One region of the Alteromonas sp. HB246098 genome, then DNA from elsewhere that is predicted to be linked to it. Evidence: predicted binding sites of a transcription regulator. Region 1 holds the regulator's gene; the other holds the start of a gene.

Region 1 (4,401 bases):
TTGTTGCAAAACAAGCGAACTGGATCACCACACTTCCAGGTGGGTTTGGTGCGGTTCGAGAAATATCGGATACTATTTTGCAGGCTAAAGGCGTTGCAAATGACATTTTCGGAGCTAGTGTATGAGCCAGTTTGGCTTTAATCGCTTAGGTTTAAGTATATCGGCGCTATTTATTTTAGCGATGCTGATGTACATCCCAACGTGGATGGAAGAGCAGCCTGAAACTCAAGGTAGTAGCGAAAATGATGCGCTTAAGCCTGCCTACAAGGCAAAAAACTTAACTACGACCTTGTACAACCAAGATGGTGAGTTAAATCACAAAGTCTTTGCAGAGTCGATGGAGCACTACGACCAATTAGGCTTTGTTTTGTTCCAACAACCTAAATATACCCTTTATACAGAAAGTGCTTCATCACCTTGGGTTGTAACTGCCGAGGAAGGAACGCTTTATAACAATGAATTAATTCAGCTTGAAGATAGCGTTGTTATTGAAAATCAAACCAGCGATGATTTTGTCAAAAGTTTATCCACGGAATACATCCAAATAAATTTAGACACGAAACAAATGACATCTGATCAACCCGTTGAGATACTGGGTACGCAATACCTTATTTTAAGCAATGGGTTTAACGCGAATTTACGCACACAAGAATACGAGCTTTTAGATCATGTACAAACGACTTATTCCCCTAGCAACTAGCCTTCTACTTGCCATCGCTAGCGGTGCGGTAACAGCCAGTGAAGAAGATTTTTCACAACCCATTAAGATAGGGTCAAACACCCAGTTTATTGATGGTAAAAACAAAACAGCTCTGTACAAGGAAGATGTACTTATTACCCAAGGTTCACTCCTAATCGAAGCTGATGAAGTAGAAGTAATAGCTACAGATGGCAGCGGCCGTGAAATATTTATCGCTCGTGGCAACCCTGCAAGCTATTCTCAATCACTAGAAGACGGTACACCGGTATCAGCGAAAGCTAATGAAATTCGCTATGAAGTAATTAATCGCACTATTTCTCTGGCGGGTAATGCTGAGCTACAGCAAGATACCAGTAAAGTGCAAGGTGATAAGATTACGTTCGATATGATTACTGAACAATTGCTTGCAACGGGTGGCGCCGGTGAAGATGGTGAAGGTCGTGTAACCACAGTGTTTACCCCTGACACCATTCGTAAAACATCGTCTAAGAAAGACAACGAGGACAATGAATAGCAATGGCAACTTTGAGCGCTAAAAACCTTGCTAAATCGTATAAATCGCGACAGGTTGTTCGCGACGTAAGCCTTTCAGTGTCTACCGGTCAAATTGTTGGTCTTCTCGGCCCTAATGGAGCTGGTAAGACCACTACTTTTTACATGATTGTAGGTTTGGTCAACTTAGACAAAGGCAAGATCGAAATTGATGATAATGAGCTTACTCACCAGCCAATGCATGAGCGCGCACGCCGCGGTATAGGCTACCTCCCGCAAGAGGCATCAATATTTAGAAAGCTTACGGTACATGAAAATATCATGGCCATTTTGCAAACCCGTAAAGATTTAAATTCACAACAGCAAGAAGAAGAAGCAGATGCCCTACTTGATGAATTTAATATCAACCATATACGTAATAGTACGGGGATGAGTTTGTCAGGGGGAGAACGGCGTCGCGTAGAGATTGCACGAGCTCTGGCAGCAAAACCACAGTTTATTTTGTTAGACGAACCATTTGCCGGTGTTGATCCAATATCAGTTAATGATATAAAGAAGATAATACAGCATCTGCGAGATAGGGGTATTGGTATCCTTATCACGGACCATAACGTACGCGAAACATTGGATGTTTGTGAAAAAGCGTACATTGTGAGTCATGGCGAGCTTATTGCGCAAGGAACTGCGGAACAGGTTTTAAGTAATCAAAAAGTAAGGGACGTATACCTAGGCGAACAATTCAGGCTATAGTTAGTGTAACCGAATTGTCATTTTTCAGTTTCGCTCTGGTATATTTAATTTAGAGCATTTAAATAAGACGTAGATGAAACCATCTTTACAGCTAAAATTTAGCCAACAACTTACCATGACACCTCAGCTGCAGCAGGCCATTAAGCTGCTGCAGCTTTCTACGCTTGATCTTCAGCAAGAGATTCAAGAAGCGCTCGACTCTAATCCGCTTTTAGAAGTGGAAGAAGGTAGCGACGAGCCACAAGTAGAAAAGAACAATGTCGATAGTGACGATAGCGCTGCTGAAGCGACAGCTTCTGCATCAAGCGACACGCTAGAAGCAGGAGATGCACTGGAGAAGAATGACCTTCCCGATGAGCTACCTATCGACAGCACTTGGGATGAGTATTATTCCGCTTCTTCTGCGCCAGCACCTGGTCCATCTAATGATGATGAACAAATCTTTCAAGGTGAGACCACTGAAGACATACAAGAGCACTTGCTTTGGCAAATGCGCCTCACTCATTTTTCGGATACTGACCGCGCCATTGCTACTGCAATCATCGATTCGATTGACGAATCAGGTTATTTGACCGTTACTCTTGACGATATCTTAGAAGCGGTCAACGATGATGATCTTGAAGAGCCTATCGAAATGGACGAAATAGAATGTGTACTTAAGCGTATTCAAATGTTCGACCCCATTGGTTCAGGTTCTCGTACCCCTCAAGAATGTCTTATGGTGCAATTGCGCCAGTTTTCAGAAGACACACCGTGGCTTGCTGAAGCGAAGCAGCTTATTGAGGAATATTCAGATTTACTGAGCAGTAAAGACTACCGCACCCTAATGCGTAAGAGCCGATTAAAAGAAGATCAGCTGCGCGAAGCAATGCGTTTACTTCAAACCTTGAATCCACGTCCAGGTAGTGCTTTAGTTACTAAAGAGCCTGAGTACGTTATTCCTGATGTCTCGGTAACCAAGAAAAATGGCCGTTGGGTGGTTGAGCTGAACCCCGACAGTCTGCCGAAATTAAGCGTAAATCAACAGTACGCAGCAATGAGTCGCCGTGCTAAGAACAGTAGCGATTCACAATTCATCCGCTCACACATGCAAGAGGCCAAGTGGTTCATAAAGAGCCTTGAATCTCGTAACGATACCTTAATGAAGGTCGCAAATTGTATTGTGCAGCAGCAAATGGGCTTTTTTGAGCACGGCCCGGAAATGATGAAACCAATGGTACTAAATGATGTCGCAGAAATGGTAGATATGCACGAATCGACTATTTCCCGTGTGACAACGCAAAAGTATATGCATACGCCTCGTGGTATCTTTGAATTGAAGTATTTCTTCTCAAGCCACGTAGCAACTGAGTCAGGTGGTGAATGTTCATCTACAGCGATTCGTGCATTGATCAAGAAGTTAGTGGCTGCGGAAAATCCTAGCAAGCCGCTAAGTGATAGCAAGATTGCTTCGTTGTTGGCAGAGCAAGGCATAAAAGTCGCTCGGCGAACAATAGCAAAATATCGGGAATCGTTATCGATCCCACCGTCGAACCAACGCAAAAGCCTTATTTAACTAGGCTTAAATATATAAGGAAGACGAAATATGCAAATCAACCTCACTGGTCATCATGTCGAAATCACCGACTCTTTGCGTAATTATGTCGATACGAAGTTCAGCAAACTTGAACGTCACTTTGATCACATTTCTAATGTGCATGTCATCCTGAACGTTGAAAAATTAAATCAAAAAGCCGAAGCGACTGTTCATTTAAGTGGCGCTGAAGTATTCGCATCCTCAGAAAATACCGACATGTATGCGGCGATTGACAGCATGGTTGATAAACTCGACCGGCAGGTAATCAAGCATAAGGAAAAACTGAAAAAACATTAGTAGTTAATTAAGCATGGATATACAAGCCATCGTAAGTCTGGACCGCACCGAGTGTGCGGTTCAGTGTAATAGTAAAAAGCGAATTCTTGAGATCATCGCTGATATCGCTGCCAAGCAAAATGATAACATCGACCAGGCAACGGTTTTAAATAGCTTAATGGCTCGAGAACGTATGGGTAGCACGGGTATTGGCAACGGCATAGCACTGCCTCACGGTCGCCTGGCTGGCCTTGAGAAGGTAATAGCAATTGTTGTAACAAGCACACCAGCTATCAACTTTGATGCCCTAGATGAAAAGCCCGTAGACATATTTTTTGCGCTACTCGTTCCCGAAGAGCAAACCGAAGGACACCTTCAAACACTGGCTACCGTAGCAGGTAAGCTCAGTGACAAAGAAACAATTAAAACAATACGCCGTGCAACAACCAGCGACGAGATTATTTCTGCATTAAGTTAAGCCATAAGAGCCTATACATTATAGATAGGCGCTTTATTCAACAACGCGTATGTGATGAAACCAGAATATAAGGGAGAGTTTAGGTGAAGCTGATCATAATCAGTGGTCGTTCAGGGTCTGGTAAGTCTG
Region 2 (4,401 bases), on a different contig from region 1:
GCGCTGCCATCTTATCGCGTTCTTCTACCCCCATTTCAACGAATGAAAACAGTTCTGCAGCAGATGATGATTTAATTTCATCTAAGCGGGCGTGCTTTAGATTTACATCGTAATAATCGTTTATGTTGTCAATCCCGACAACTTGGTCACCACGATTGATAAGGTATTGCGATACAGCTGCGCCGATAAAACCAGCTGCTCCGGTGACTAAGATTTTCATTTATTAATCCTGTTTATTTACTATCCATTTTTGATAAAGCACGTTTCAATAAGGCATTAACATACTTAACAGGTATCGCATAAGATATACCAGAGGGATTTGATAAAGCACTTTCTTTGCCGTCTTTAACATACACTTTATTAATGACAGCAATAATCTCGCCAGTTTTAATATTAACAACTGGGCTCCCTGAATTACCTGGAAAAGCAGTAACATCTAATTGATAAATAAGGCCTGGTTTTTGTAACCTCTCAAGCTGAACGTTTGAGAGTACTCTTGTATCACTGACAGGCAAAAAGTCAGGAGTAATTGTCGCAATAATCCCTTTGTGAACAGCTGGGTATAAGCCTAAAGCACCACCTAGAGGATAACCGAATATTGCAACATCTGTCCCTGGCAGTTCCAATGCTTCCTCGGCTAGCGCGAGTGGTTCCAGCCTATCTTTAACCGCGAAAAGCGCTAAGTCATGCTCAATATCAATTTCTAACAGCTCAATTTTTTGAAAAGAGAACCCATCCGAAGATGGGAGCATCGCTACATAATATTCAACTATTGTAGGATCCAATTCTTGTCCCACAACGTGGTAGTTTGTAATAACATAGTTTCCATTGTGTATTACAAACCCGGTTCCCTTTATGGAAGGAGCCTTGCTTTTTATAGGACTATAAAGCGCAATAGCAACAGTAGATTTTGTAGCTCGTTTAGTCAGTGTTACGAGATCTTCTGCTACCGCTGGTGTCGCGAAAAAGAATAAAGATAGAAGCAAGGTAACAAAACTTGTTGTTTTAAAGCTATTTTCTGTAAACATATAGACGTATATTGTTAAAAAGAATAGTTGTAAGCAAGAGAATTAGGTTAACTATAAAGCGCTACCAGTATGATAAAAAAATAATACGTTCATGAACGTATTTTTACAAACTATACTTACTTATAGCCAAACAAAACATAAAAACATTATTGCCAAGTAAGCAACAATGCCCGTAGTCTCTGAGACAGGTAGAAAGCGTTATGCAAAAAGGAAAGTTGGTTCAAAAGGTACAAAACATTTTTGGTGCCAATAGTCGGGTTACTAAAGCACTTAAAGGATATCAAAAACTACAAGAAGTTAAGGAAATTTCTCATCATTTTTCTTCTTATCTTGAAACAAAAATAGCAGATACCGCAGCGCTTAAAAATGAATCTTATAAAATGCGCTATCAAGTTTATTGTAATGAAGAAGGATTCGAGCCCCCTAACGAATTGCAAATCGAAAGAGATGAGTTCGATGACTATTCAGTTTGCTGTTTAATTGAACATATTCAAACCGAGCGGTTTGCAGGTACTGTACGGGTGGTCAGGCCGAAAAAAGACGATCAACTTCTTCCTATTGAGAAATTTTGTAGTAGTTCTATTGCAGATAGTAATTTGCGTCCGAGCAATTTTCCTCGGCAAGAGATATGCGAAATTTCACGTTTAGCTGTGCCAAACGAATTTCGTAGAAGAAGCATGGATAAGTTCGATGGTGCCGCAATAGGTGCAATAAACCCTATAAGTTACTCTGAAACTGAATTACGCTGCTTTCCATTTATCGCTATCGGATTATATCTTGCTGCCGCTGCGGTATCCATAAACTCTGACGTGAAACACGCTTATGTTATGATGGAGCCAAGACTTGCTCGGTCTATGAGGTTCATAGGTATTCGGTTTGAACAGATTGGCCCTATCGTAGATTACCACGGGAAAAGAGCGGCTTATCACATTACACCTGAAATGCTGCATAAGAATCTTCCGAAAGGTTTCACTATAATGTATAGGCATATCAAACACACTCTCAAGACTCAACAATCCGTACTTCTTAAAAGTCATTTAAGGTGACGTTAATCCTTTATGTCAGCTTTGTTTACAACGCAAAAGCAACCGAAAAATAAAACCATTATAATCAACAACATAAATAATGGCACACAAAGTGCTTTATCTAACTCGACGAATTTGTTTCGCTGCATACATAACGGAGAGCAGAGATGAAAAAGTTACTTTTAGCAACGGCGACAGCTGCAGGTTTAGCGCTTAGTGGACAAGCAGCTGCAACACCATTTTTTTTAGATCTTACTGATGACTCAATTGTAAATCCGCGCGGTTCAATTGACACTTTAGAACTGGCATACGATTCAGTAACAGAAGTTAATACGGCGACTGGTGCACTTGTATCCCGCGGTGGTTTAGGCCTTATCGGTTATACATTTAACGGCTCAAACGCTGGGTTTGATAACTTAGAATCACTAGTACTTAACGATGAAGGTAACTTCACTAATACTTTCACTTATGACCCTAGTCCAAACAACATAGGTCAAGACGGAAGTGCTTACCCGACGATTATAACCACAGCCCTTACGTTTGACTTTGAACTGGACGGGTTTCTTAATGCAGACGGCGACACTGTTACGTATACTGGTGGTGTACTAGACATCTACTCGTACCAGTACAGCTATGAGTTCGGCTCACCGGAAAACGTTACTATCCTTGGAAATGAGGAACTGTTAGTTGAAAGTGATTTTTTAGCTAGTTCTATCAATCCTGGTGAACAGATAATTGAATCATTAATTACTGAAGTGAGTTTGACTCCAGCTGGCCAAGAAGTGTTTTATTTTAAAGACTCTGCTGGTCAGTTTGTCTCTTTCCAAGAGTACATCAATGCAACACTCACTGACATATTAGTATATGCTTCGCAAACAGTGACTGTAGGCGATCTTGCAAATAATATAGCAAACCCAATCGACTCTGACGGTACAACAGTGCTTGTAAGCGATGATCACTCAATTGCTGTTAAATTCCAAGTGCCTGAGCCTTCAACAGTTGCCGTTCTTGGTCTTGGTTTAATTGGTATGTTCGGTTTCTCTAGACGTAATAAAAAGTAATTACTGTCCTAGACACATTTTGTGTTACAAAAAGCTGCCCAACATTGGCAGCTTTTTTTATGTTCTAGATTCAACAAGCATAGATAATTGTCGTTATAAAATGCCTTCGAACAACTTGTAAATTCTCTGGAATACGTTACCTTAGCAAAGTTAAGCAATAAGGAAGCTAATGTGAAATATTATTCTAAGTTCACTGTTGTATCATTGTTTTGTGTATTAGCCGCATGTACAAATAACTCGCCAGAGAAATTAATGGCTGATGCGACAGACCTGCTAGATAAAGGGCAATTTCAGGAAGCATCGGTAACGCTCAAAAACGTCATCAAAAATAATCCTGGGCTATTGGAAGCTAGAGAAATGCTCGGGTTCACGTATCTCTATCAGGGTCACTACCTAGCTGCACAAAAGGAGTTTGAACGCGCAGAAAGTAAGCTAAGCGACGAGGGAAAAGTCGCGCTGGCAGAAGCATATTTGTGGCTTGAAGAGTATGAAAGTATTCGAGACTTAGAGGCTTCAACTGAGAGCGATATAAAAGATACATTGAAACTATATAAAGCTATTGCCTTGTATCGTACCAGCAGTCCCTCTAAAGCGAATATTGTTTTCCGTGAAATAACTTCATCTTCCAACGTTGATATTGCCTCGATTGCTAGGGCCTATTTGTTAACTATTAATGACGACGCTCAACCTGCTTTAAAAGAATTAAATAAGATAAATGAAGCTGTAAATCGGTCTCCCATAGCGCTTCAATTAAAGTTCACGCTCGAAACCTTTGCAAATGACTGGCCTGAAGCGGTAAGTACTGCAAAGCAATGGTTAGACTTAAGACCAGCCGATTATAAAATAAAAACACAACTTGCCACTGCACTTGTAAATGCAGGAAAATTTAAAGACGCCGAGCTTTACGTTAAACAACTATTGCAGTTGAGCCCTGAACAACCCTATTTCAATCAGTTAAATGGCACTATTTTGATTTCTCAAAAGGATTTCAAAGGTGCAACACTTTATCTGGACAAAGCAATTAAAAATGGGCGTTCTAATCAAGTAACAAGACTTTTGGCGGCAGTTGCGCACTATCAACTTGAAAACTATGAGCAAGCTTATCAGAACCTTTCGACAATTGTTGATTCTTTACCTAAAGACCATTATGCGAAGAGGCTCTATACAAGCATTCAATTAAGACTGGGGTATACACAGGACGGTATCAACACTATTAATAGTATACCTGAGCTTGGCCAAGAAGATTTACTCTACATTGTAGAAACATCGAGGCTATTAGTTCAAAAA

The links. The regulator sigma-54, encoded in region 1, starts transcription at its own class of promoters, with help from an activator protein. The targets are predictions, from matches to a motif close to GTTGGCACGNNNNTNGNNT.
Region 2: a site for sigma-54 is predicted at 2,153-2,171, ahead of ACYTPF_RS07085 (PEP-CTERM sorting domain-containing protein). Genes of this name have one in related genera too.

The regions. Positions count from the first base shown of each region.
Region 1 is NZ_JBTZUG010000007.1:238,266-242,666, reverse strand. Features, by position in the region: gene kdsC (3-deoxy-manno-octulosonate-8-phosphatase KdsC) at 1-125, shown strand, start outside; gene lptC (LPS export ABC transporter periplasmic protein LptC) at 122-700, shown strand; gene lptA (lipopolysaccharide transport periplasmic protein LptA) at 669-1,214, shown strand; gene lptB (LPS export ABC transporter ATP-binding protein) at 1,217-1,942, shown strand; gene ACYTPF_RS15595 (RNA polymerase factor sigma-54) at 2,016-3,497, shown strand; gene hpf (ribosome hibernation promoting factor) at 3,528-3,815, shown strand; gene ptsN (PTS IIA-like nitrogen regulatory protein PtsN) at 3,829-4,272, shown strand; gene rapZ (RNase adapter RapZ) at 4,356-4,401, shown strand, end outside.
Region 2 is NZ_JBTZUG010000002.1:276,588-280,988, reverse strand. Features, by position in the region: gene ACYTPF_RS07100 (NAD-dependent epimerase) at 1-220, opposite strand, end outside; gene ACYTPF_RS07095 (S1 family peptidase) at 234-1,028, opposite strand; gene ACYTPF_RS07090 (PEP-CTERM/exosortase system-associated acyltransferase) at 1,229-2,074, shown strand; gene ACYTPF_RS07085 (PEP-CTERM sorting domain-containing protein) at 2,221-3,114, shown strand; gene prsT (XrtA/PEP-CTERM system TPR-repeat protein PrsT) at 3,286-4,401, shown strand, end outside.